Regions from separate parts of the Sinomonas sp. T428B genome, predicted to be linked through region 1. Evidence: predicted binding sites of a transcription regulator. Region 1 holds the regulator's gene; the other holds the start of a gene.
What was found. Region 1 encodes Rex, which represses fermentation and respiration genes when NADH is low (regulators of the CRP and FNR family bind a similar motif). Its sites were predicted from a motif close to CTTGTGAANNNNTTCACAAG; they were not measured.
Positions count from the first base shown of each region.

Region 2: a site for Rex is predicted at 9,329-9,348, ahead of ACUYMY_RS10160 (glyceraldehyde-3-phosphate dehydrogenase). Genes of this name have one in related genera too.

Region 1 covers NZ_JBRAZR010000001.1:3,157,740-3,169,634, reverse strand. The annotation lists gene ACUYMY_RS14655 (LacI family DNA-binding transcriptional regulator) at 1-1,029, shown strand; gene ACUYMY_RS14650 (hemerythrin domain-containing protein) at 1,130-1,855, shown strand; gene ACUYMY_RS14645 (trehalase-like domain-containing protein) at 2,002-4,668, shown strand; gene ACUYMY_RS14640 (ANTAR domain-containing protein) at 4,708-5,418, opposite strand; gene ACUYMY_RS14635 (LacI family DNA-binding transcriptional regulator) at 5,614-6,633, opposite strand; gene ACUYMY_RS14630 (3-deoxy-7-phosphoheptulonate synthase) at 6,943-8,103, shown strand; gene ACUYMY_RS14625 (helix-turn-helix domain-containing protein) at 8,114-8,326, shown strand; gene ACUYMY_RS14620 (30S ribosomal protein bS22) at 8,442-8,540, shown strand; gene ACUYMY_RS14615 (HAD family hydrolase) at 8,688-9,497, opposite strand; gene ACUYMY_RS14610 (glutaredoxin family protein) at 9,592-9,846, shown strand; gene ACUYMY_RS14605 (redox-sensing transcriptional repressor Rex) at 9,937-10,647, shown strand; gene ACUYMY_RS14600 (hypothetical protein) at 10,637-11,320, opposite strand; gene ACUYMY_RS14595 (hypothetical protein) at 11,350-11,895, opposite strand, start outside.
Region 2 covers NZ_JBRAZR010000001.1:2,212,421-2,224,315, reverse strand. The annotation lists gene ACUYMY_RS10215 (NAD(P)-dependent oxidoreductase) at 1-541, shown strand, start outside; gene ACUYMY_RS10210 (SDR family oxidoreductase) at 565-1,335, shown strand; gene ACUYMY_RS10205 (zinc-binding dehydrogenase) at 1,353-2,384, shown strand; gene gndA (NADP-dependent phosphogluconate dehydrogenase) at 2,498-3,934, shown strand; gene epsC (serine O-acetyltransferase EpsC) at 4,048-4,626, opposite strand; gene cysK (cysteine synthase A) at 4,692-5,627, opposite strand; gene msrA (peptide-methionine (S)-S-oxide reductase MsrA) at 5,714-6,238, opposite strand; gene ACUYMY_RS10180 (Nif3-like dinuclear metal center hexameric protein) at 6,293-7,246, shown strand; gene ACUYMY_RS10175 (zinc ribbon domain-containing protein) at 7,299-8,033, shown strand; gene ACUYMY_RS10170 (YaaA family protein) at 8,050-8,814, opposite strand; RNA gene rnpB (RNase P RNA component class A) at 8,895-9,288, shown strand; gene ACUYMY_RS10160 (glyceraldehyde-3-phosphate dehydrogenase) at 9,521-10,999, shown strand; gene ACUYMY_RS10155 (hypothetical protein) at 11,081-11,281, shown strand; gene def (peptide deformylase) at 11,372-11,895, opposite strand, start outside.

The DNA.
Region 1 (11,895 bases):
ATGACACTCGAACCCGCCGTCAAGCGGGCACCGGTGATGAAGGACGTCGCCAAGATGGCGGGCGTCTCGTACCAGACCGTCTCCCGCGTGCTCAACGGCCACCCCAACGTCAGCGCGAGCGCCCGCGAGCGGGTCGAGGCCGCCATCGCCGCACTCGGCTACCGGCGCAACACCGTCGCCCGCAGCCTCGTGACCCGCCGCTCGCAGACCATCGGCGTCCTGGCGTCCGAGCTCGGGCAGTACGGCCCCTCGCACGCGCTCCTGGGCCTCGAGCAGGCGGCCCGCGACGCCGGGTACTTCGTCAGCATCGCCACGCTGCGCGAGGTCACGCCGGAGGCCGTCCAGGACGCCCTCGGCCACTTCGCCGACCAGGCTGTGGACGGCATCGTCGTGATCGTCCCTCACCCCGGCCTGCTCGAGGCGCTGGACCGCATCGAGCACGCGTTCCCCGTCATCGCGGCGACGTCGGACCCGGACCGGCCGGAGGCCGGTGCCGGGGTGGACCAGCGGCTGGGGGCGCGGCTCGCCGTGCGGCACCTCGTGGAGCTCGGGCACACGCGGATCGGGCACCTCTCTGGCCCCGCGGACTGGTACGACGCCGCCGAGCGCGTCCGCGGGTGGCGCGAGGCCCTGGACGAGGCGGGGCTTCCCGCGGACCTCCTCATCGAGGGCGACTGGACGGCCGCACGCGGCTACGAGGTCGGGCTCGAGGTGGCTCGCTCCCGGGAGGCGACCGCCATGTTCGTCGCCAATGACCAGATGGCCCTCGGCCTGCTCCGTGGGGTCCAGGAGTCGGGGCTTGCCGTCCCCCGGGACCTGAGCATCGTCGGCTACGACGACCAGCCCGAGGCTGCCTACTTCTTCCCGCCGCTCACGACCGTCCGGCAGGACTTCGAGGCCCTGGGCCGGCGTTGCATCGAGGCGCTCCTCGCGGCCCTCGACGAGGGCCGCCCCGCTGCGCGCAGCGTCGAGCCGCAGCTCGTCGTGCGGTCGACGACGGCGGCCCCTCCCGACGTCGTCGCGCGCTAGGCGTCCCCGGGCGCGAGCCATTGTCCAGCGCGGGGGCACACCCTACGATGCTTCCCGGGAGAGGGACTGGTCTCGCCCGACCATGCCTGAGGGGCGCTCCATGACCGACTTCTTCACCCTCCAGCCCGGCGAGACCCCAGCTCCAGTGCCGTCGGGGCCGATCCTCTGCACGGGGACGGCGGCCATGCGCCGCATCCACCGCGTGTTCCTCTGGGCCTACGACGAGGCGCCGGGCCTCGTGCACTCCGCCGAGCCCGGCGACACCGCGCGTGCCGCCTACGTGGGGGAGGTGCTCGGGAACTTCGACATGATCCTCCACGTCCACCACGAGGGCGAGGACCTGCTCATGTACCCGCAGCTCGCAAAGCGGGCACCCGCGTGCGCCCTGCACGTGGAGCAGATGCTCGAGCAGCACCGGCAGGTCGCGCGGCGGCTCGAGGCCATCGAACCGCTCCGGCTGCGCTGGATGGAGACGGCGGACGCCGACATCCGCGACGAGCTCGCCGAGCGCTACGAGGAGCTGTCTGCCGTCCTCAAGGTGCACCTCCGCCGCGAGGTCACCGAGGTGATGCCCGCCGTCGACCGGGTGATGACCGCGAAGGAGCTGGCCGAGGCAGCGCAGCACGGGACCAACAGCTTCGACAGGCGCCTCATGATCGCCTACCTCGGGATGGTGCTGGCCACGAATCCGCCCGGCGAGCGCGAGGAGCTCTTCAAGGAGATCCCCGCGCCGGTCCGCCTGGCCTACCGCCTCGTGGGGCGCAGGATGTACCGGAAGCAGTACGCGACGCTCTTCCCGGGGCGCACCATCCCCGAGACGCTGTAGCCGCTGGCCTATGGCCCCGCGGACTCAGTCCCGCCGGCCGCGCCTTTTACGGCCGCGCAACGAGCCCGTCCCTGCGCCGAAACGACCGCGCCCGAAACTGGCCTGAACCCCCGCGATCCACAGGGGGCCCAGGACAGGAGGTCGGCATGGCCACGTCGTTCACCACGGGCGCAGGGACGGCCGTCGCTCCCGCCGTCCCCCCGGCGCGGCTGCGGTCCGCCCTGCACACGGCGCAGGAGGGTGCCGCGCACGACGGCGCCGGGCTCGGCCCCGAGCTCCTCGCCGAGCTGCGCCTCCTGGCCCGCCAGCCCGGGCTCCTCGTCGCGTGCAACTACGGCGGCACGCTCACGGCTGTCGACGGGCAGACGACCGAGACGCTCCCGCTCGACGCCGCTGCCGTCGCCCTGCGGGCCCTCGCCTCGCTCCCGGAGACCCATGCGGCGGTCGTGTCCGGCCGCTCGCTGCGGGACCTCGCCGCCGTCTCTCGGCTCCCGGCCGAGGTCCACCTCGTCGGCTCGCACGGCCACGAGTTCGATCTCGCGTTCGCCTACGGGGTCCCGCTCGCGCTCGAGGCGCGCCTGGCGTCCGCCGCGTCGGCGCTCTCCGAGGCGGCGGGCGCGCTCGGCGGCGTCGCGATCGAGCGCAAGCCCGCAGCCGTCTCGCTGCACCTGCGCGAGGCCGAGCCGCCGTCGGCCGCGCGCGCCGTCGAGCTCGCGCGCTCGGTGGCCGCCGCCCACGGGCTCGAGCCGCTCGAGGACGGGGCCGTGCTCGACCTCCTGGGGCTCCCGCCCGCCAAGGACGCCGCCCTCGCACGGCTGCGCGGCCAGCTCGGCGCGACGGCGGTGCTGTTCGCGGGCGACGCCGAGAGCGACGCGCGGGCCATCGCCTCGCTGGGCAGCGGCGACCTCGGGCTCTTCGTCGGGAGCAGGCCCGGGGGAGCGGGGGCCGCCCACCGGCTCAAGGACCCGGCGGCCTTCGCGCACGTCCTCGCGACCCTGTTCGAGCTGCGCCGCGCCTGGCTCTTCGGCGAGGAGGCCGTGGGCCTCGAGCGGCACACGATGCTCGGCGACGGCTCCTCGACCGCGCTCCTGACCCCGGACGGGACGCTGTGCTGGATGACCCACCCGCTGCCGGACTCGGGCTCGCTCTTCGCCCACCTGCTCGGCGGCGAGCCAGCGGGGCACTTCACGGTGGGGCCTGCAGCCGAGTCACGGCTCCTGGGCCAGCGCTACGTGGACGGGACCATGGTCGTCGAGACACGCTGGGCGGACCTCACGGCCACGGACTACCTCGAGCCCTCGCCCGAGGGGATCACCCAGCTCGTGCGCGTCCTGACGGGGCCCGGGCGGGCGCGGATCGTGTTCGCGCCCCGGCCGGACTACGCGGGCGCGCCGTTCGGGATCGAGGCCCGCGGCGAGTTCCTGCACGTCGTCGGCACGTCCGAGCCCGTCGTCCTGCACGCCCCCGGCCTGCGCTTCGCCATCGCGAGCGACGGCCGGCACGCGACGGCGACGGCGGAGGCGGACCTCTCCGGCGGCCCGCTCGTCCTCACGCTGCGCTGCGGCGACCCCGATCCCGCGGAGCCGGACCCGGCCCACGAGCCCCTGCGCCGCGCCGCCGTCGTGCGCGCCGCCCGCGAGTGGGTCGCCTCGCTCGAGCTGCCGGCAGTCAAGCCCTCGCTCGTGGCCCGCTCGGCGCTGACCCTCCGGCACCTCGTGCACGAGCCGACCGGCGCCGTCCTCGCCGCGCCGACGACCTCGCTGCCCGAGGGCATCGGCGGCACGCGCAACTGGGACTACCGGTACTGCTGGCTCCGCGACGCGTCGCTCACCGTGCGGGCCCTCGTGGATCTCGGCTCGACCGCCGAGGCCGACGGCTTCCTCGATTGGCTCGGCCGGATCCTCGCCGCGGCGGCGGGACCCGAGTGGCTGCACCCCCTCTACTCGGTCACCGGGGCGCAGCTGGCCACCGAGGCCACAGTCGAGCACCTGCCCGGCTACGCGGGCTCCCGGCCCGTCCGGGTCGGCAACGCCGCGGACCACCAGGTCCAGCTCGACGTCTTCGGGCCCGTCGCCGAGCTCATCGACGCGCTGTCGGAGCGCACCGGCGAGCTGCCCGAGTCCCACTGGGACCTCCTGTGCCAGCTGGCGGCGGCCGTCGAGGCCCGCTGGCACGAGCCGGACCACGGCATCTGGGAGGCCCGCATGGCACCGCGGCACCACGTCTACTCCAAGGTCCAGTGCTGGGTCACGCTCGACCGCGCCCTCACCGTCGCCCGCCGCCACGGGCGCGAGCCGGGCCGGGGCTGGGAGCCGCTCGCCGCCGTCGTGCGCGAGGAGGTGCTGCGGCGCGGCTGGCACGAGGGCTCGGCGTCCTACACGGTCGCGTACGGCAGCCCCGACCTCGACGCCGCCGTGCTGCACGTGGGCCTGTCCGGGATGCTCGATCCGCTCGACCCGCGCTTCCTCGCGACGGTCGCGGCCGTGGAGCGCGAGCTGCGCGTCGGGCCGACGGTGTTCCGGTACACGTACGACGACGGCCTGCCGGGCCTCGAGGGCGGCTTCCACCTGTGCACGTCCTGGCTCATCGAGGCGTACCTCGCGGTCGGGCGGCGGGAGGACGCCGAGGAGCTCTTCGCGCGGCTCGCCGCGCTCATGGGCCCGACAGGCCTCCTGCCCGAGGAGTACGACCCGGCCACCGAGACGCACCTGGGCAACCACCCGCAGGCGTACTCGCACCTGGGCTTCATCCGCTGCGCCCGGCTGCTGGGAGCCTATGCGGCATCGCAGCACGCTGGAAGGACCCCGGAATAATGGCGTGTTGCGATGCGGGGCTGGGAGGGACAGCCCCGCTCAGTCGGAGAAGACCGTCTGCGGCGGCGTCGGGTGGACGTGCTGGACGATCTCGGCCGCGACGTCACGGAGCTTGACGTTCCGGTTGTTCGATGCCCGCTTCAGGACGTCGAAGGCCTCCTCGGTCGAGCAGCCGCTGCGCGCCATGACCACCCCGATGGCCATGTCGATCACGGTCCGGTTGAGCATGGCCTTCGCGCGGTTCTCCGCGCGGTCCCGCTCGTCGGCGTAGCGCACGGCGAGGTTGAGGGCCCACGAGCTCTCGTTGCGGAGCCTGCCGATCGTGGCGAGGAGCTCGCGGCGCCCCGCAGGGCGGGTCGGGACCTCGCCGAGGATCGCGAGGCCCGCACGGGCGTCCCTCCCCGCCCGGGCCGGTACCACGAGGAGGCCGTGGCCGTCCTGGGCCGCCCAGCCCTCGGGGGCGGGGTGCGCATGGGACGTCGCAGAGGCGTCGAGGACCCTCACGAGGTGGGGGTCCTTGCGCGCGAGCCGATCCTGGAGGGAGGCCTCGAGCGCGTCGCTGCTCGCGGCCGTGAGCGCCGGCCGATTCCTGCGCTGGAGGACGATCCCGCAGTGGTACGTCCCGTAGCGCGCGAGCCGCGCCTGCGTCCGGTCGGCGAGAGCCGCCAGGAGCGGGGGGAGGTCAGGGGTGGCCAGCAGCAGATGGATCAGCTCATGCGCGGCCGGATGGTCCGCTGGCCGGGCAGCCATGGTCTCGCTCCTTCGGGCAGGGCCCGGCATACGCCGAGGCCTCGGTTGGACCGTGCCCGATTCTTGAGCGGTGGGTACGTCGTTTCGCGATGCAAAACGCTTGTACTGCGGTTCATCTTCGTCGGCGGCGGGGAGCGGGTCAAATCGATTCCATGGAAAGTTCCGGTCTGTGGCGGCGGAGGCGGGTTCCCGCCATCAGTTCCCGCGGACGGGCCCCGTGCTGGCCCGGACGACGAGGCGGGGCTCGACGTCGACGTCGTGCTCCGGATCCCGCCCCTCGAGGAGTGCCCAGAGCCGGGTCCAGGCCTGCTCGCCGAGATGCGTATGGGGGACGGAGGCCGTGCTGAGGGCGGGGGAGGTGTAGCGGGCGAAGGGGATGTCGTCGAACCCGGTCACGGAGAGCTGCCCGGGCACCTCGACGCCCTCCTCGTGCAGCGCGGCGAGGAGGCCCATCGCGACGAGGTCGTTGAAGCACACGGCCGCGGTCGCGCCGGAGGCGAGGACCGCCGCGGCGGCGGAGTGCCCGTCCTCGAACATCGCGCCGCAGGGGATCCCGACGACCTCCGCGCCCTCGACAGGGTGCAGGGGCCGGCCCAGCCCCTCGCGCCGGGCCTTGTCGCCGTGGCTCGCCGGTGGGCCCGCGACGTAGGCGATCCGCCGGTGCCCGAGGTCATGGAGGTGGTCGACGATGCTCCGGATCCCGGTCGCGTAGTCGACCGAGAGGACCGGGATGCCGGGCACGTTCGAGGTCCGGTTCACGAGGACCGCCGGGGCGAGCTCGGGCAGGAGCGCCTCGAGCTGGTCGGCGTCCATGCGCGGCGCGACGAGGACGAGCGCGTCGCAGCGCCGCCGCGCCTCGCGCGCGAGGATGACCTCCTCGGCGTGGTTCTCGACGGAGTCCGCGACGAGCACGCGGTAGCCGTCCCGCGCCGCGGCGCGCGAGAGCCCGCGCAGGGTCTCCTGGAACATGGGGTTCGCGAGGTCCGGGACGACGATCGCGACCGTCTGGGTCCGCCCGATCGCGAGGCTGCGGGCCACGGTGTTGGGGGAGTAGTTGAGCTTGGCCGCGGCGGCGCGCACCCGCTCGCCGATCGCCGGGTCCACCGTCGAGAGCCCGTTCATGACCCGGGAGACCGTCGCTCGGGAGACCCCGGCCTCCGCCGCGACGTGGGCGATGGTCACGCGCCCCGCGGCGCGGGTGCTCATGCGGGCCATCGGTCCTCCGTGATCGTGCCTGCGCACAGGATAGCAACCGGTTACGCATTGCCTGCAGGGACGTCCTTACCCGGTGTTACGGCGTGTTGCGATGCGGCGTTTGCCCTGCGGGCCGGGGCCGGGCTATGGTCCAACGCATGATCAAGCGTTGGTATGCGTATTTTGCGTTGGCTCTGGAGGGCCAAGCGTAGCGTTTCGCGTACCGACTCCAGAGCCAACAGGGCAGGGACCTCACGGTCCTTGCCCTTTGCCATTCCAGCGGCAGGCTCTGGTCCCTCGAGGGCCTGTCACAGCAAGGACAGGAACCCCATGAATCCCCAGGCCACCAGCATCCAGAGCACCGGCAGCATCCAGGCCGCCGCCCCCTCCGCCTCCGCGACCGGCAACCTCCGCGTCGCCGAGTTCACCGCCCTGCCCACCCCGGGTGAGCTCCTCGCCGAGCTCCCGCTCACCGCGGCGGCCGGGCAGACCGTCACCCGGGGCCGCGACGAGGTCCGCGCCATCATGGACGGCCTGGACGACCGCCTCCTAGTCATCGTCGGCCCGTGCTCGATCCACGACCCCGAGGCTGGCCTCGACTACGCCCGCCGGCTCGCCGCCGTCGCCCGCGGCCTGCGCGAGGACGTGCTCGTCGTCATGCGCACCTACTTCGAGAAGCCGCGCACCACCGTGGGCTGGAAGGGCCTCATCAACGACCCCCACCTCGACGGCAGCCACGACATCGCCGGCGGGCTGCGCGCCGCGCGCGAGTTCCTCCTCGGCGTGCTCGGCCTCGGCCTGCCCACCGCGACCGAGTTCCTCGAGCCGATCAGCCCGCAGTACACCGCGGACGCGATCGCGTGGGGCGCGATCGGCGCGCGGACCTCGGAGAGCCAGATCCACCGCCAGCTCGTCTCGGGCCTGTCGATGCCCGTGGGCTTCAAGAACGGCACCGACGGCGGGCTCCAGGTCGCGCTCGACGCGTGCGGGGCCGCCGCCGCGCCGCAGGCCTTCCTCGGGATCGACGACGACGGTCGGGCCGCCCTCGTCTCGACCGCCGGCAACCCGGACACGCACGTGATCCTGCGCGGCGGCTCGGACGGGCCGAACTACGGCGCCGAGCACGTCGCCCAGGCGTCCGCGAAGCTCGCCGGCAAGGGGCTCAACCCGCGGCTCATCGTCGACGCGAGCCACGCCAACTCGGGCAAGGACCACCACCGGCAGGCCGAGGTCGCGCTCGAGATCGGCGCGCAGCTCGCCGCCGGCGGGGAGGCTGCGGAGGCCGTGGCCGGCGTCATGCTCGAGAGCTTCCTCGTGGGCGGGGCGCAGCCGCTCGACGTCGCGGACCACGCGGCCGGGCGCACCCAGCTCGTGTATGGGCAGAGCGTGACCGACAAGTGCATGGACTGGGAGGTCACCGAGGAGGTCCTGGGCCAGCTCGCAGAGGCCGTCCAGGCCAGGCGCGTTCACAAGAACCACTCCAGCCACTAGAGTTCTTTGTATGACTGCGATGGGCGACTTCTCTTCCTCGCGCTTTCTCACTGTGGCCGAGGTGGCGGAGGTGATGCGTGTCTCGAAGATGACCGTATACCGCCTCGTCCACGCGGGGGAGATGCCGGCGGTGCGCTTCGGGCGCTCCTACCGGGTCCCCGAGGCAGCCGTCGAGCAGTACCTGCGCAGCGCCGTCGTCGAGGGCCGGAGCGAGACCGCCTGACGCGTGCGGTATTCTGTTCAGGATCGTTTTACGTCACGTCACCAGCAGTTGGTTGAAAGCCGCCTGAGCGCGCGCCCGGCCAGCGGCGCGGGGCACCAACTGTAAGGAACTTACTGTGGGTTCGGTTATCAAGAAGCGCCGCAAGCGCATGGCCAAGAAGAAGCACCGCAAGCTGCTTCGCAAGACTCGTCACCAGCGCCGCAACAAGAAGTAGGCGCCCGGCCTCGACGAGGCCTGTGACGCGAGGCCCGTCCCTCCGACGAGGGGCGGGCCTCGCCGCATTAACGCGAGGTGGGGGCCTGCGTCGCCGACGTGGGGGCCTGTGCCGCCGACGTGGGGGCGTGGGAACGCCGAGGTGCGGCTAGCCGCGGATGCGCGCGAAGCCCTTCCACAGGCCGTACGCGACGCCGCCGAGGGTCGCGAGCTTGAGTCCCAGGGTCGCCGCGCGCCTCCCCGAGCGGAAGTCGTAGACCGGCCAGTTGTGCGTCCGCGCATGGGCGCGCAGCCGCACGTCGGGGTTGATCGCCACGGGATGGCCCACGAGGGACAGCAGCGGGATGTCGTTGTGGGAGTCCGAGTACGCCCAGCAGTTCCGCAGGTCGAGCCCCTCGCGCTTGGCGAGCTCCGCGACCGCGACGGCCTTGGCGGGCCCGTGCAGCATCTCCCCGACGAGCCGCCCGGTGTAGGCGCCCCCCTCGATCTCGCCGACGGTCCCCAGCGCTCCGGTGAGCCCGAGCCGCTCCGCGATGACCGAGGCGATCTCGATGGGCGTCGCCGTCACGAGCCACACCCGGCGGCCCACGCGCAGGTGCTGCTCGGCGAGGGCCCGGGTCCCGGGCCAGATGCGGGACTCGATGAACTCGTCGTACACCTCATTGCCCAGCGTGCGGACGTCCTCGCTCATGATCCCCGTCGCGAGCGTGAGCGCGGCTGCCTGGATGGCATGCACGTCCCCGAGGTTCTCCCCGCGGAAGATGAACGCGGCGTGCTTCCACGCGAAGCCGAGCGCGTCGCGGAGCCGGAACGCGCCGCGGGCGTACATCGTGCGGCCCACGTGGAACAGGCTCGCGCCCTTCATGAGGGTGTTGTCGACGTCGAAGAAGGCCGCCTCAGCGGGCCGCTCGGGCCGTGCGGGGCGTGCGCGGACCCGGGCCTTCTTCTCGTCAGGCATGCCACGAGTCTAGCGAGGACGCCGGCGGGCGCCCGGATTCCCGGCCCGGCCGCGGCGGCGGCGCGCTACCGTATGGGCGCGCTACCGTATGGGGGTGCACACGCCGGAGATAGTCCTCGTCACCAAGAACCAGTGCCACCTGTGCGAGGCGGCGCGCGACGTCGTCGCCCGCGTCGCCGCCGACGCCGGGCTCGGGTGGTCGGAACAGAGCATCGACGACGACGCCGAGCTGCACCGCCGCTTCGCCGAGGAGGTCCCGGTCGTCCTCGTCGACGGCGTCCAGCGGGACTTCTGGACGATCAACGAGGCCCGCCTCCGCAGGATCGTCGCGGCGGCCCGCGAGGGTTGAACGTCGGCGGCTCAGGTTTTTGCGCCCGCTGCGGCCCAGTCCTAGAGTGAATCAGGCCGCCGGGGCGGCACAGGCCGAGGGAGGACTCACGTGACTGGACAGGGCAGGACGCCGGGGGAGTCCCCTGCCGGCAAGGGCCTGCCGCCCGCCGTCGTGGCCCGCCTCACCGTGTACCTGCGAGCCCTCAACGGCTTCATTGCCGACGGCGTCGAGCGCGTCTCCTCGGACGCCCTCGCCGAGGCGTCGGGCGTGAGCTCGGCGACCCTGCGCAAGGACCTGTCCCAGCTCGGCTCCTACGGCACGCGCGGCGTCGGCTACGAGGTCGAGAACCTCCAGCAGCACCTGTCCGTGGCGCTCGGGCTCACGCGGGACTGGCGTGTGGCCATCGTCGGCGCCGGAAACCTCGGCCGGGCGCTCGCCCGGTATGGCGGGTTCGGCACGCGCGGCTTCGACGTCGTCGCCCTGCTCGACACGGACCCGCAGATCATCGGCAACGAGGTCGGCTGGCTGCGCGTCGCGGACGCGGCGAACCTCGAGGCCATCTTCCGGCGCACCCGCACCAACATGGCCGTCCTCGCGCTCCCCGCCTCGGTGGCCCAGGCCGTCTGCGACCGGGTCGTGGCCGCGGGCGTGCGCAGCATCCTCAGCTTCGCCCCGACCATCCTCCAGGTCCCCGAGGGCGTGACCCTGCGCAAGGTTGACATGGCCACCGAGCTGCAGATCCTCGCCTACCACGCCCAGCGCGGGGAGTCAGGCGGGCAGAGCGGCGAGCCCGCCTCGGGGAGCGACGTCAGCGCATGAAGCCGACGCCGAGGCGTGCGGCCCTGCGGGCCGCGAAATAGGCGTTGGCCGTCGGCATCCAGGCCGCGACGACCGAGGCGACGAAGCACGCCGAGGCCACGTAGCTCGGCACGTACGCGAGGACCGGGCCCGTGTAGACCATCTCGAGGGGAATGCCCAGCGTGACGAGCAGCGCGAGGGAGCCGGCGATGGACAGCAGCCCGAGGCACGCGAACACGGTCGAGACGATGCGCACCCAGTTCATGCCGGTCCGGATGCCCAGGCCCAGGAGGACGTAGATGCCTGCCTGGAACAGGGCCGAGATCCACATGCCCGGGACCAGGAAGGCCGTGATCTGCTCGATGAGGCCGGGCGGGAGGGCCTCGCCCGAGATGGCCGACGCCTGGGAGAAGATCTCCCGCATGTAGACGAGCACCTCCTCGAGGATCAGCGGCACGGCGATGAGCGGCAGGATGCCCGTGGCGATCATGAGCCAGAACGAGACAGAGACGCTCACCGGCCGCTGGATCCCGAAGGAGGGCATGCCGGGGAACGTGCCGCTGGGCAGCTGGCTCGGCCACGGGCCCTGGTAGGCGTCCGACGGCGCGTGGGCGCCTGCCTGCTGCGGCTCCTGACCCTGCGGGTAGCCCGGGCCCTGAGGATAGGCGCCGGCCTGGGGATTGTGCTGCGTCATGTGTCACTCTCCCTGATCTGGTGGTTGATTCACTGTCCGTACGGGTTGCCGAGACTGGGGCCTCGCGGCGTGTAGGGGCCGGTGAAGCCGTCCTGGCCCGCCAGGAATGCCGTGACCGGCGGGCGGAACAGGAGAACGATCGTCGTGATCGCGAGGGCGATCGTGATGAGGGCGAAGATGCTGCCCCCCACGATGCTTCCGAGGGTCAGGCACAGGAACACCGTGCCGAGGGTGCGGGCCCAGCGGCGGCCCTTGCGCAGGAACACGGCGCAGAGCACGAGCACCGCCGCGTTGACGATCGCGCAGGCGAGCACGAACCACACGAAGGCGTCCATCGCGCTGCGCAGCTGCTCGAACGTCACGCCTGTGGCCGCGCCGCCGGCCTGCTCGAAGACCGAGCGCAGCTCGTCGTCGGGAAGGTTGAGCAGCATGGCCGACGTGACGGCGGAGATGACGACCTCGGCCACGGCCGTGAGGATGAACATCAGCGACGCTGTCCGGACAGCGCTCTGCGATGCGGCCGCGGACGGTGCGCTGCCGAACTGGCCGTAGCCTGTCTTGCCGTATGCGGGCGG
Region 2 (11,895 bases), 950 kb from region 1:
CGGGGGGCGGCAGGCCGCCGTCGACGGAACGCTCGCGATCATGGCCGGCGGGGACGCGGACGACGTCGAGGCCCTCGCCCCGCTCTTCGCGCCCCTGTCGCGCAGCGTCCAGCGCCTCGGCGGCCTCGGGGCCGGCTCCCTCGCCAAGGCCTGCAACCAGCTCATCGTGGGCACGACGGCGGCCGCGCTGGCCGAGGCGGCCGTCGTCGCCGAGAGCGCCGGGATCGAGGCCGGCGAGCTCTTCGCCGCGCTCTCCGGCGGGCTCGCGGGCAGCCGCGTGCTCGACCAGCTCGGTCCGCGCATGGCCGCGCGCGACTACATCGTCACGGGGCCCGCCCAGTTCATGGCCAAGGACCTGCGCTTCGTCACCGCCGCGGCGGTGGCCGGCGGCGTGCAGGCGCCGCTCGCCGAGGCGGCCCTGCGGCTCTACGCCGACCTCGTCGAGGCCGGCCTCGGCGGCGAGGACCTCGCCGTCGTCCACCATCTGCTCCGCGTCCGCAGCGGCCTCGCCGCGGCGGAGGACGCCGCGGAAGCACGCTGACGAACGGAACCCCCGTGACCACCATGACCTCCCCCTTCGACCTCACGGGGCGCACCGCCCTCGTCACCGGCTCGAGCCGGGGCATCGGCCGCGCCCTCGCCTCGGGCCTCGCCGCCGCCGGCGCCCAGGTCGTCCTCCACGGCGTCGACCCCGCCCGCCTCGAGGCCGCCCGCGCAGCCCTGGCCGCCGTGCACGGCCCGGGGCGCGTGCACGCGGTCGCCTTCGACATCACGGACCCGGCCGCGGTCGCCGACGGCGTGCTGGCCGCCGAGGGGGCCGCCGGCCCGCTCGACATCCTCGTGAACAACGCGGGCATCCAGCACCGCGTCCCGATGCTCGACCTCGACCCGGCCGACTGGTCCCGCGTCCTCGACACGAACCTCACGAGCGCGTTCCTCGTGGGGCGCGAGGCCGCCCGGGGCATGGTCGCGAGGGGCAGGGGCAAGATCGTGAACATCTGCTCGGTCCAGTCCGAGCTGGCCCGGCCGACAATCGCCGCGTACACGGCGGCCAAGGGAGGCCTGCGCAATCTCACCCGGGCCATGACGGCGGAGTGGGCCTCGGCCGGGCTCCAGGTCAATGCGATCGCCCCCGGCTACATCCACACCGAGATGACCCAGGGGCTCGTCGACGATCCCGAGTTCAACGGCTGGATCCTCGGCCGCACCCCTGCGGCTCGCTGGGGCACGGTCGAGGACCTCGTCGGCCCCGTCGTCTGGCTCGCCTCGGACGCCTCGGCCTTCGTCAACGGCCAGACGATCTTCGTCGACGGCGGCATGACCGCCGTCGTCTGAGCACCCCGGAAGGAACCATGGACCACGCCAACATCGCCGTCGTCGCGCGACCGGGCGGCCAGCTCGCCGTCGAGGAGCGCCCCGTGCCCTGGCCCGCCGCGGACGAGGCGCTCGTGCGCATCGAGTACGGGGGCATCTGCGGCTCGGACCTGCACTACTGGCTCCACGGCGCGGCGGGGGAGTCGATCCTCGAAGCGCCCATGGTGCTCGGCCACGAGGTCGTCGGCACGGTCGTGCAGCCCGCGGCCGACGGCGGGGGCCCCGCCGAGGGCGCGCCGGTCGCCGTCCACCCGGCCTCGCCGGGGCATGGCAGAGCACGGTACCCGGCCGACCGGCCGAACCTCTCCCCGGGCTGCACCTATCTCGGCAGCGCAGCCCGCCGCCCGCACACCGACGGCGCCTTCGCCCGCTACGCGGCCCTCCCCGCGCGCATGCTGAGGCCCCTGCCCCCGGGCCTGGGGCTGCGCGACGCTGCCGTGGCCGAGCCCGCCGCGGTCGCCTGGCACGCCGTCGAGCGCGCGGGAGACGTCGCCGGGAAGCGCGTGCTCGTCGTCGGAGCGGGTCCCATCGGAGCGCTGACTGTCGCGGTGCTGCGGCGGGCGGGGGCGGGCGAGATCATCGTCTCCGACGTCCACGAGCGTCCCCGCGCCGCGGCCCTTGCCCTCGGCGCCACCGCGGCACTCGATGCGGCCGACACTGACGCTGTCGACGCCGTCGACGCGGACGTCGTCATCGAGTCCTCAGGCTCGCACCACGGCCTCGCGGCGGCCCTCCGCGGTGCGACCCGGGGCGGCCGCGTGATCATGCTCGGCCTCCTTCCCCCGGGCCCCCAGCCGGTGCCGGTCTCGCTGGCGATCGCGCGCGAGCTCGAGCTCGTCGGGTCGTTCCGCTTCAACGCCGAGATCGACGACGTCCTGGCCGCGCTGAGCGACGGCTCCCTCGTGGCTGGGGGCGTCGTGACCCACGAGTTCCGGGCCGAGGACGCGCTCGAGGCGTTCGGGGTCGCGCGTGATTCCTCGGCCTCCGGCAAGGTGCTGCTCCGCTTCTGAACCGAGGGGGGCGCGAAAGTGAGGCATGCCGAAATAAGATGTCAAACAGTGATCCCCCATTCCGCCGTCAACTAGCCTTGTCTGCGGAACCCCAGTGAAGAGACGGAGAGTACATGTCTGCACAGATCGGCGTCACCGGCCTTGCGGTGATGGGCGCGAACCTGGCCCGGAACCTCGCCCGCAACGGATACACGGTGGCCCTGCACAACCGCTCGGTGGAGAAGACCGACACGCTCCTGGCCAAGCACGGCGACGAGGGCGACTTCATCCGCACCGAGACGCTGCAGGAGCTGGTCGACTCGCTCGAGAAGCCGCGCCGCGTCCTCATCATGGTCAAGGCCGGCAAGCCGGTCGACGCCGTCGTCGAGCAGCTCGTGCCGCTCCTCGAGGAGGGCGACATCGTCATCGATGCGGGCAACTCCCACTACGAGGACACCCGCCGCCGCGAGGCCTCGCTCGCCGAGAAGGGCCTGCACTTCGTGGGCGTCGGCGTGTCCGGCGGCGAGGAGGGCGCCCTCAACGGCCCCTCGATCATGCCCGGCGGCTCGAAGAAGTCCTACGAGGCCCTCGGCCCGATGCTCGAGAAGATCTCCGCGAAGGCCGACGGCGAGCCGTGCTGCGCGTGGGTCGGCACCGACGGCGCCGGCCACTTCGTCAAGATGGTCCACAACGGCATCGAGTACGCCGACATGCAGGTCATCGGCGAGGCCTACGACCTCCTGCGCAGCGCCGCGGGCATCGAGCCGGCCGAGCAGGCGGCGATCTTCGAGGAGTGGAACCAGGGCGAGCTCTCCTCGTTCCTCATCGAGATCACGGCCGAGGTGCTCAAGCACGTCGACGCGACGACGGGCAAGCCGTTCGTCGACGTCGTCGTCGACGCCGCGGGCCAGAAGGGCACCGGCCGCTGGACGGTCCAGTCCGCGCTCGACCTCGGCTCCCCGGTCTCCGGCATCGCCGAGTCCGTCTTCGCCCGCGGCATCTCCTCGCAGAGGGACCAGCGCGCCATCGCACAGGAGACCCTCGCGGGCCACGAGGCCGCGGTCGAGGTCCCCGAGAACTTCGTCGAGGACGTCCGCCAGGCGCTCTACGCGTCGAAGCTCGTCTCCTACGCGCAGGGCCTGGACATGCTCACGAGCGCCGCCAAGGAGTACGGCTGGGAGCTCAAGCTCGACGAGATCGCCTCGCTGTGGCGCGCGGGCTGCATCATCCGCGCCGCGCTCCTGAAGGACATCACCGCCGCGTACAAGGGCGAGGACAAGCCCGCGAACCTCCTCTTCGCCCCGGCGTTCGCCGAGTCCGTGGGCGCGGCCGTCCCCGCGTGGCGCCGCGTCGTCGCGACCGCCGTCCAGCTCGGCATCCCGGTGCCGGTCTTCTCGTCGTCGCTCGCGTACTACGACAGCCTGCGCCGCAAGCGCCTCCCCGCCGCGGTGATCCAGGGCCAGCGCGACCTGTTCGGCGCCCACACGTACCAGCGCGTGGACGGCGAGGGCACGTTCCACACGCTCTGGGGCGAGGACCGCTCCGAGATCGCCGCCGTCGACACGCACTGACGCCGCCGCATCACGCAGACGGCCGAAGGGCCCCCGCCGTCCGGTGGGGGCCCTTCGGCCGTCTCTGCCCGCGCTGCGCCCCGCCGCGACGGGCGGGGGCACAGCGGGATGATTCAGATGTAGTAGTACTCCGCGGGGTCCACGGCCGGCTTCGTCTCCTTCGCCGAGTCCCGGTGCCGCCACGTGGCCGGGACGCCCGTGACGATCGAGTTCGGCGGGGCATCCTTGACGACGACGGCGTTGGCGCCCACCGCGCTCCCGGCGCCGATCGTGATCGGGCCCAGGACCTTGGCGCCCGCCCCGATCGTGACGCCGTCGCCGATGGTGGGGTGCCGCTTGACCTTCGCGAGCGAGCGGCCGCCGAGCGTGACGCCGTGGTACATGAACACGTCGTCGCCGATCTCGGAGGTCTCGCCGATGACGACGCCCATGCCGTGGTCGATGAAGAACCGACGCCCGATCCTGGCCCCCGGATGGATCTCTATCCCGGTCAGGAACCGCCCGGCCTGGGAGATGAGGCGCGCGGCGAACCGGAGTTCGTCCCTCTGCCACATCTTGTGCGTGAGGCGGTGGATCCAGATGGCGTGCAGGCCCGAGTAGGCGAAGAAGTTCTCGACGTTGCCGCGGGCCGCCGGGTCATGGGCGGCCGCGGCCTCAAGGTCTTCGCGCAGCCGGGCCACGGTGCGTTTGATCAGTGACACGGTGTCCTTTGTATCCTTCTGCCCCAGTATTTCGGAGCGAGGCGATCCGGTCGGTCCTAGCCGCGGATGTCGTCGTAGAGAACGGTGGAGATGTAGCGCTCACCGAAGTCGCAGACGACCGCGACGATGAGCTTGTCCTTGTTCTCCGGCCGCTTGGCGAGCTCGAGCGCGCCCCACACGATGGCGCCCGAGGAGATGCCCGCGAGGATGCCCTCCTGCGTCGCGAGAGCGCGGGCGGTGGCCACGGAGTCCTCGAGCGTCGCGTCGAGGACCTCGTCGTAGACGTTCGTGTCGAGGACCTCCGGCACGAAGTTCGCGCCGATGCCCTGGATCTTGTGCGGGCCGGGGGCGCCGCCGTTGAGGATGGGGGAGTCCTTCGGCTCGATCGCTACGACCTGGACTTCCGGCTTGCGCTCCTTGAGGACCTGGCCGACGCCGGTGATGGTCCCGCCGGTGCCGATGCCGCTGACGAAGATGTCGACCTCGCCGTCGGTGTCCTTCCAGACCTCCTCGGCCGTCGTGGCGCGGTGGACCTCGGGGTTGGCCGGGTTCGCGAACTGCTGGGCCCAGATCGAGTTCTCCGTGTTGGCGACGATCTCCTGGGCCTTCTCGACGGCGCCGCGCATGCCCTCGGAGCCCGGGGTCAGCACGATCTCGGCCCCGAAGGCGCGCAGGAGCACGCGGCGCTCGGTGGACATGGTCTCGGGCATGGTCAGGATGACCTTGTAGCCCTTCGCGGCGCCCACCATGGCCAGGGCGATGCCCGTGTTGCCGGAGGTGCCTTCGACGATCGTCCCGCCGGGCTTGAGCGCGCCCGCCTTCTCTGCCGCCTCGATGATCGCGACGCCGATGCGGTCCTTGACGCTGTTCGCCGGGTTGTAGAACTCGAGCTTGACGGCGACCTGCGCCTCGAGGCCCTCGGTGAGCCGGTTGAGGCGGACCAGCGGCGTGTTGCCGACCAGCTGCGTGACGTCGTCGTAAATGCGTGCCATGGGACCTTGCTTTCGGGAGGTGGGCATGGATAGGGCGCCGGGCGGCCGGCTGCGCGTTCAGCCTAGTCAGGGCCGACTTCCGCTTTCTAGGGCACGAGCCATTCCGAGTAATATTTCCGGGCCTTGGCGAGCTTGGGGTTGATGATCACGTGGCAGTACCCGGCGTCGGGATTCTTCCCGTAGTAGTCCTGGTGGAACTCCTCTGCGGGGTAGAACGTGCTCGCCCGGGTCACCTCGGTCACGATCGGCGCGCTCCACAGGGGCTGGTTCCGCTCGATGGCGTCCTCGAAGAGCATCTTCTCCTCGTCGGTGACGTAGAACATCGAGGAGCGGTACTGAGTCCCCACGTCGTAGCCCTGCCGGTTGGGCGTCGTCGGATCGTGGATCGCGAAGAACATGTCGAGAACGATTTCCTCGGGGATCACGGCCTCGTCGAAGGTGACCGCAACGACCTCCGCGTGACCCGTCATGCCGCTGCACACGCTGTAGTAGTCCGGGTTGGGCATGTGCCCGCCGATGTAGCCGGAGAGGACTGCGCTCACGCCCTTGGTCTTCTGGTACACGGCATCGAGGCACCAGAAGCAGCCCCCGCCCAGGATGAAGGTCTTCATGCTGCCTACAATGTCCGCAGCCCGCGGAAGATTCCCGAGAGAGGACCGCCCCTGGTGTCAGAGCAGACCGGCCCCGAGACGCAGCAGCCTTCGACCCCTGCCGAGCCTGAGCGCAAGGCCGGCTCCGTCGATTCCGGCGATTCCACCGGGGCGTCCGGCTCTCCTGCCTCTCCCACGCTTGCCGACATCCTCATCGCCGTCGAGGAGCTCTGGCCCGAGTCCCTCGCCGAGGGCTGGGACGCCGTCGGGCTCGTGACCGGCCGCCCCTCCCAGAAGGTGTCGAAGATCCTCTTCGCCGTGGACCCGGTCCTCGAGGTCATCGAGGAGGCCGCGACATGGGAGGCGGACCTGCTCATCACCCACCACCCACTGCTCCTGCGCGGCGTCAACACCGTCGCCGCCAACACCCCGAAGGGCCGGGCCGTGCACCGGCTCATCGAGACGGGCACCGCCCTGCTCACCGTGCACACGAACGGCGACAGCGCGGTGGGTGGCGTCTCCGACGTCCTCGCCGACGCGCTCGGGCTCGAGGATGTCCAGCCCCTGACGCCGGCCGCCAACGGCCTCCCCGAGGAGGGCATCGGCCGCGTCGGCGACCTCCCCGAGCTCACGAGCCTCTCCGACCTCGCCGGCCGCCTCTTCGGCATCCTGCCCACCGTTGCCGGCGGGGTGCGCGTCGCGGGGGACCGCGACGGCCTCGTGCGGCGCGTCGCCGTGTGCGGCGGAGCGGGGGACGGCCTCTTCGACGCTGTCCGTGCGGCCGAGGCCGACGTCTACGTCACCGCCGACCTCCGCCACCATCCGGCCTCCGAGGCCCGGGAGGCCGCCCCGGACGGCCGCCCCTACCTCCTGGACGTGAGCCACTTCGCGAGCGAGTGGCTCTGGCTCCCGGCGGCGGCGGCGGCCCTCGACAACGTGCTGCGCGACCAGGGGCACGAGCTCGACGTCCGGGTCTCGACGGTCAACACCGATCCGTGGGACTTCATCCTCACGCCGGGCGAGGGATAGAGTCGCAGCACACGAGGCCCTGACCGCATCGGGGCGACCCGCAGGAGGAACCATGCCCAAGGCCCCCGCCGCCGAACAGCTCAAGCTCCTCGGCCTCCAGGCGCTCGACGCGCGGCTGCACGCCCTCGACGTCCGGCGCAGGGCGCTCGAGGGCGATCCGCGCATCGCGCCGACCACCGCGGCCAGGGACCAGGCCGCGGCCGCGGCGAAGGCGGCCGACGGCGCCGTCGCGGCGGCGAAGCGCGAGCTCACCGCCGCCGAGGACCAGGTGGCCCAGGTCTCCGCGAAGATCGCGAAGGACGAGGAGCGGCTCTACGCCGGCGGGCTCTCGAAGGACCTCGAGGCCCTCCAGAAGGACATCTCCTCGCTCACGTCGCGCCGCAGCGACCTCGAGGACGCCGAGCTCGAGGTGCTCGAGCGGCTCGACGCCCTCCGCGCCGCGCAGGCCGAGGCCGCGGGGCGGCTTGCCGAGGCCGAGGCCGCGCATGCGGCCCTCCGATCGGAGCTCGACGCAGCCCTCGCCGAGGCCGCCGCGGAGCGCGCGTCCGTCGCGGCCGAGCGGGCGGAATTCGCCGCGGGCGTCGACCCGGCGCTCCTCGCGGTCTACGAGAAGACCCTCGCGAAGCGCGGCGTCGGCGCGGCGCGGCTCTTCCACGGCACGTCCGAGGGTTCCGGCATGGCCTTGAGCCCCGGCGACCTCTCCTCGATCAGGGGCGCGGCCGAGGACGACATCGTCTTCTGCCCCGACTCCGGCTGCATCCTCGTCCGCTCGCCCGAGTGGAGCTGAGCCCCGGACCTGGGGGTCAGCCCTCCAGGACGAGGGCGAGCGAGTGCGGCCGGCGGGCCGTGCCCTGGCGCAGCTCGGCCGTCCACCCCTCGCGGGCGGCGGCGAGCAGCGCCTCGGGGGTCGAGGGTTCCGTCCCCCGGCGCGTGAGCAGGTGGCGGACGAACTCGCCGCGGTGGTGCTTCGCGAAGTGGCTCACGACGCTGCGCTTCCCGTCGCGCTCCGTGAACACGTCCACCGTCACCGTCGTCGAGGGCGGGGGAGCGTAGGCCGCGGCGTACGTGCTCGAGCGGCAGTCGACGACGAGGCCCTGGGCGGCGCGCCCCGCGAGCGCCTCGGCGAGGCGGGGCTTCCAGAACGAGGCCAGACGCCCGAGGCCCGGCAGCGCCGTCGACATCGACAGGCGGTACGCGGGCACGGGGTCGGCGAACCCGACGGCGCCCCACAGCGCCGAGACCACGACGATCCACGCGTCGGCCTTCGCACGCTGGGCGGGTGTGAGCCCCGCATAGCCCAGCGCCTCGTACAGCACCCCCGAGTACACGCGGTGCGCCGGCGCCGCCGGTTCGGCGTGCAGCCGGAGGTTCCGCTCGACGTCGTGCGCGAGCGAGGCGCCCACCTTGAGCACGGCGAGGGCGTCCTCGCGGCCGCTCGCGTCGGCGAGGGCCTCCATGACCTCCTTCCGCGCGACCTCGAGGTCCGGGAAGCTCAGGGACGCGAGGTCGACGGCGGGGCCCGCGGGCGCGGGGGTCTTGCCCTCGGAGGGCGGAAGCAGGATCAGCACCCGAGCATCCTACCGATGCCGTGACGCCGTCCGGCGCGGCCGGCAGCGGGCGGGACGGTAGACTTTAAACGCAACGAGGACAGGTCGACTGGGCGATCGCGGGGCGCCTCCTTCGGGAGGGCCGCGAGGAAAGTCCGGGCTCCGCAGGGCAGGGTGGTGGGTAACGCCCACTCGGGGTAACCCGCAGGCCAGTGCCACAGAGAACAGACCGCCGGCAGCCGCGTCGCAGGATGCGGCCGCCGGCAAGGGTGAAACGGCGGTGTAAGAGACCACCAGCTCCCCGGGTGACCGGGGAGGCTCGGTAAACCCCACCCGGAGCAAGGCCAGACAGGGCGCGTTCGAGGGCTGCCCGCCCGAGCGCCCGGGTAGGCCGCTTGAGGCCGCCGGCAACGGCGGTCCTAGATGGATGATCGCCTCCCGCGTCAGGGCAACCCGGCGCGGAGACAGAACCCGGCTCACAGGTCGGCCTGTCCTCGTCCCCGCTCTTCACAGCACGGCCGCGACCACAGTGAGCCCTGTGAGTGACTTCACAGGCCTGAGCGGCCGCGTGCGGCGGGGCGGCCTGTACGCTTGAAAGCGAACGTAGAAGTTCTCCATGGGCCGGGCTCTGCGATCGCAGGACCGGCCCTATTCATGCCCGTCCGGCCACCCGTCGGCGGGCATGCGCACGACGGCGTGCGCGCGAGACGCAGAGAAAGGCACCTGTGTGAGCACAACGGCGGAATCCGCACTCGGCACCTGGATCGGACGCGAGGCAGCGGCGGAGGAGATGATCCCGATCATCGGCCGGCTGTACCGCGAGAACAATGTGGTGACCTCGGTCCACGGCCGCAGCCTCATCAACCAGTCTGTCGTCGGCCTGCTCAAGGCCCACCGCTGGGCGCGCCAGATCGAGCGCGAGGAGCTGAGCCTCGACGAGACCCTCCCCATCCTCAAGGCCCTCGAGCCGCTCGAGCTGGGCGCCGCGTCGGTCGACATCGCCCGGCTCAACGAGAAGTACCGCGCCGAGGGCGCCGGCCGCCCCCTCGCGGACTTCCTCCGCGAGGAGCTCGCCGAGATCGTGGGCAAGCGCGGCGCCGACCCGCGCCAGAGCACCGACGTCGTGCTCTACGGCTTCGGCCGCATCGGCCGCCTCGTGGCGCGCATCCTCATCGAGCACGCGGGCGGCGGCCACGGCCTGCGCCTCCGCGCGATCGTCGTGCGCAAGGGCTCCGACAAGGACCTCGTCAAGCGCGCGAGCCTCCTGCGCCGCGACTCCGTCCACGGCGCCTTCGAGGGCACGATCACCGTCGACGAGGAGAACAGCACGATCCTCGCCAACGGCACCCTCATCAAGGTCATCTACTCGGACAGCCCGGCCACTGTCGACTACACGCAGTACGGCATCAACGACGCGATCGTCGTCGACAACACGGGCAAGTGGCGCGACGAGGAGGGCCTGTCCCAGCACCTGCAGAGCAAGGGCGTGGCCCGCGTGCTGCTCACCGCCCCCGGCAAGGGCAGCCTCAAGAACATCGTCCACGGCATCAACCACGCCTCGATCGAGGCCGGCGACCGGATCGTGACGGCGGCGTCCTGCACGACCAACGCGATCACCCCGGTGCTCAAGGCCGTCAACGACAAGTACGGCGTCGTGCACGGCCATGTCGAGACGGTGCACTCGTTCACGAACGACCAGAACCTCATCGACAACTTCCACAAGGGCGACCGCCGCGGCCGCGCCGCGGGCCTGAACATGGTCATCACGGAGACCGGCGCGGCCAAGGCCGTCGCGAAGGCCCTCCCGGAGCTCGCCGGCAAGCTCACCGGCAACGCGATCCGCGTCCCCACCCCGGACGTGTCCATGGCGGTCCTGAACCTCAACCTCGCCGAGGAGACGACGAAGGAGGAGGTCAACGCCTACCTGCGCGAGATGTCGCTGCACTCGGACCTGCGCAAGCAGATCGACTACATCGACTCCCCCGAGGTCGTCTCGACGGACTTCGTCGGCTCCCGCCGCGCGGGCATCGTCGACGGCCTGGCCACGATCGCGAGCGGCAAGAACCTCGTCCTCTACGTCTGGTACGACAACGAGTTCGGCTACAGCTGCCAGGTGGTCCGCGTGCTCGAGGAGATGGCCGGGGTCAACCCGCCGTCGTTCCCCGTGCAGGTCGCGGCCGACCTGAGCCTCGCCGCGGCGCGCTAGCACCGGATTCCAGGCACCGCTCGGGGGCAAAACTCCGCGCGGTGTCTGGATTCGCCGGCCCGGCCGGGGCAAGATGCACCCATGGAAGCTACGGAGCATGAGAGCACCCTCGAGCACGCGCTCGATGTCGCCAGGGCCAACGCGAAGCAGGCCAAGCTGCTCGTCGAGCATGCGAGGGCCGGCCTCGCCACCGGGGACGTGAGCCCCGAGCGGGTCGCCCAGCTCGAGGAGCTGCAGAGGATCGCCGACGAGGACCTGCTCAGGGTCACCCGGGAGCAGTAGGCCCGGCAGGGCAGGAGACTGGCAGACGACGCCGAAGGGCGCCGCACGCGATGTGCGGCGCCCTTCGCCGTTCAGGCCGCCCTTCGCCGTTCATGGCGTGTGGTGCGCGTGCTCGTGCCGGTCGTGGTCGTCGTCGCCGTGGCCGAACGGGTCCGGATCGACCCCGGGCATCCAGCTCAGGCCCGGCACGCCCCAGCCCTGCTTGCGGACGGCCCGCTTGGCCTTCTTCGCGTACCGGTCGACGAGCCGGTCCACATAGAGCTTCCCGTCGAGATGGTCATACTCGTGCTGCATGACCCTCGCGAACCAGCCGGTCGCGACGAACTCCACGGGGTTGCCGTCGCCGTCGAAGCCCTCGACCTTGGCCCAGTCGGCGCGCTGGAGCGGGAAGCCCTCGCCGGGGAACGAGAGGCAGCCCTCCTCGTCCTCCTCGGGGTCGGGGGCCGCCCCGGAGATCTTGGAGAGGGTCAGGCGCGGGTTGACGACGACGCCGCGCGGGGGCACGCCGTCGTCGTTGCTGAACTTGTACACGAAGACCCTCAGGCCCACCCCGATCTGGGGGGCCGCGAGGCCCACGCCGTGCGCGGCATCGTTCGTCTCATGCATGTCGGCGA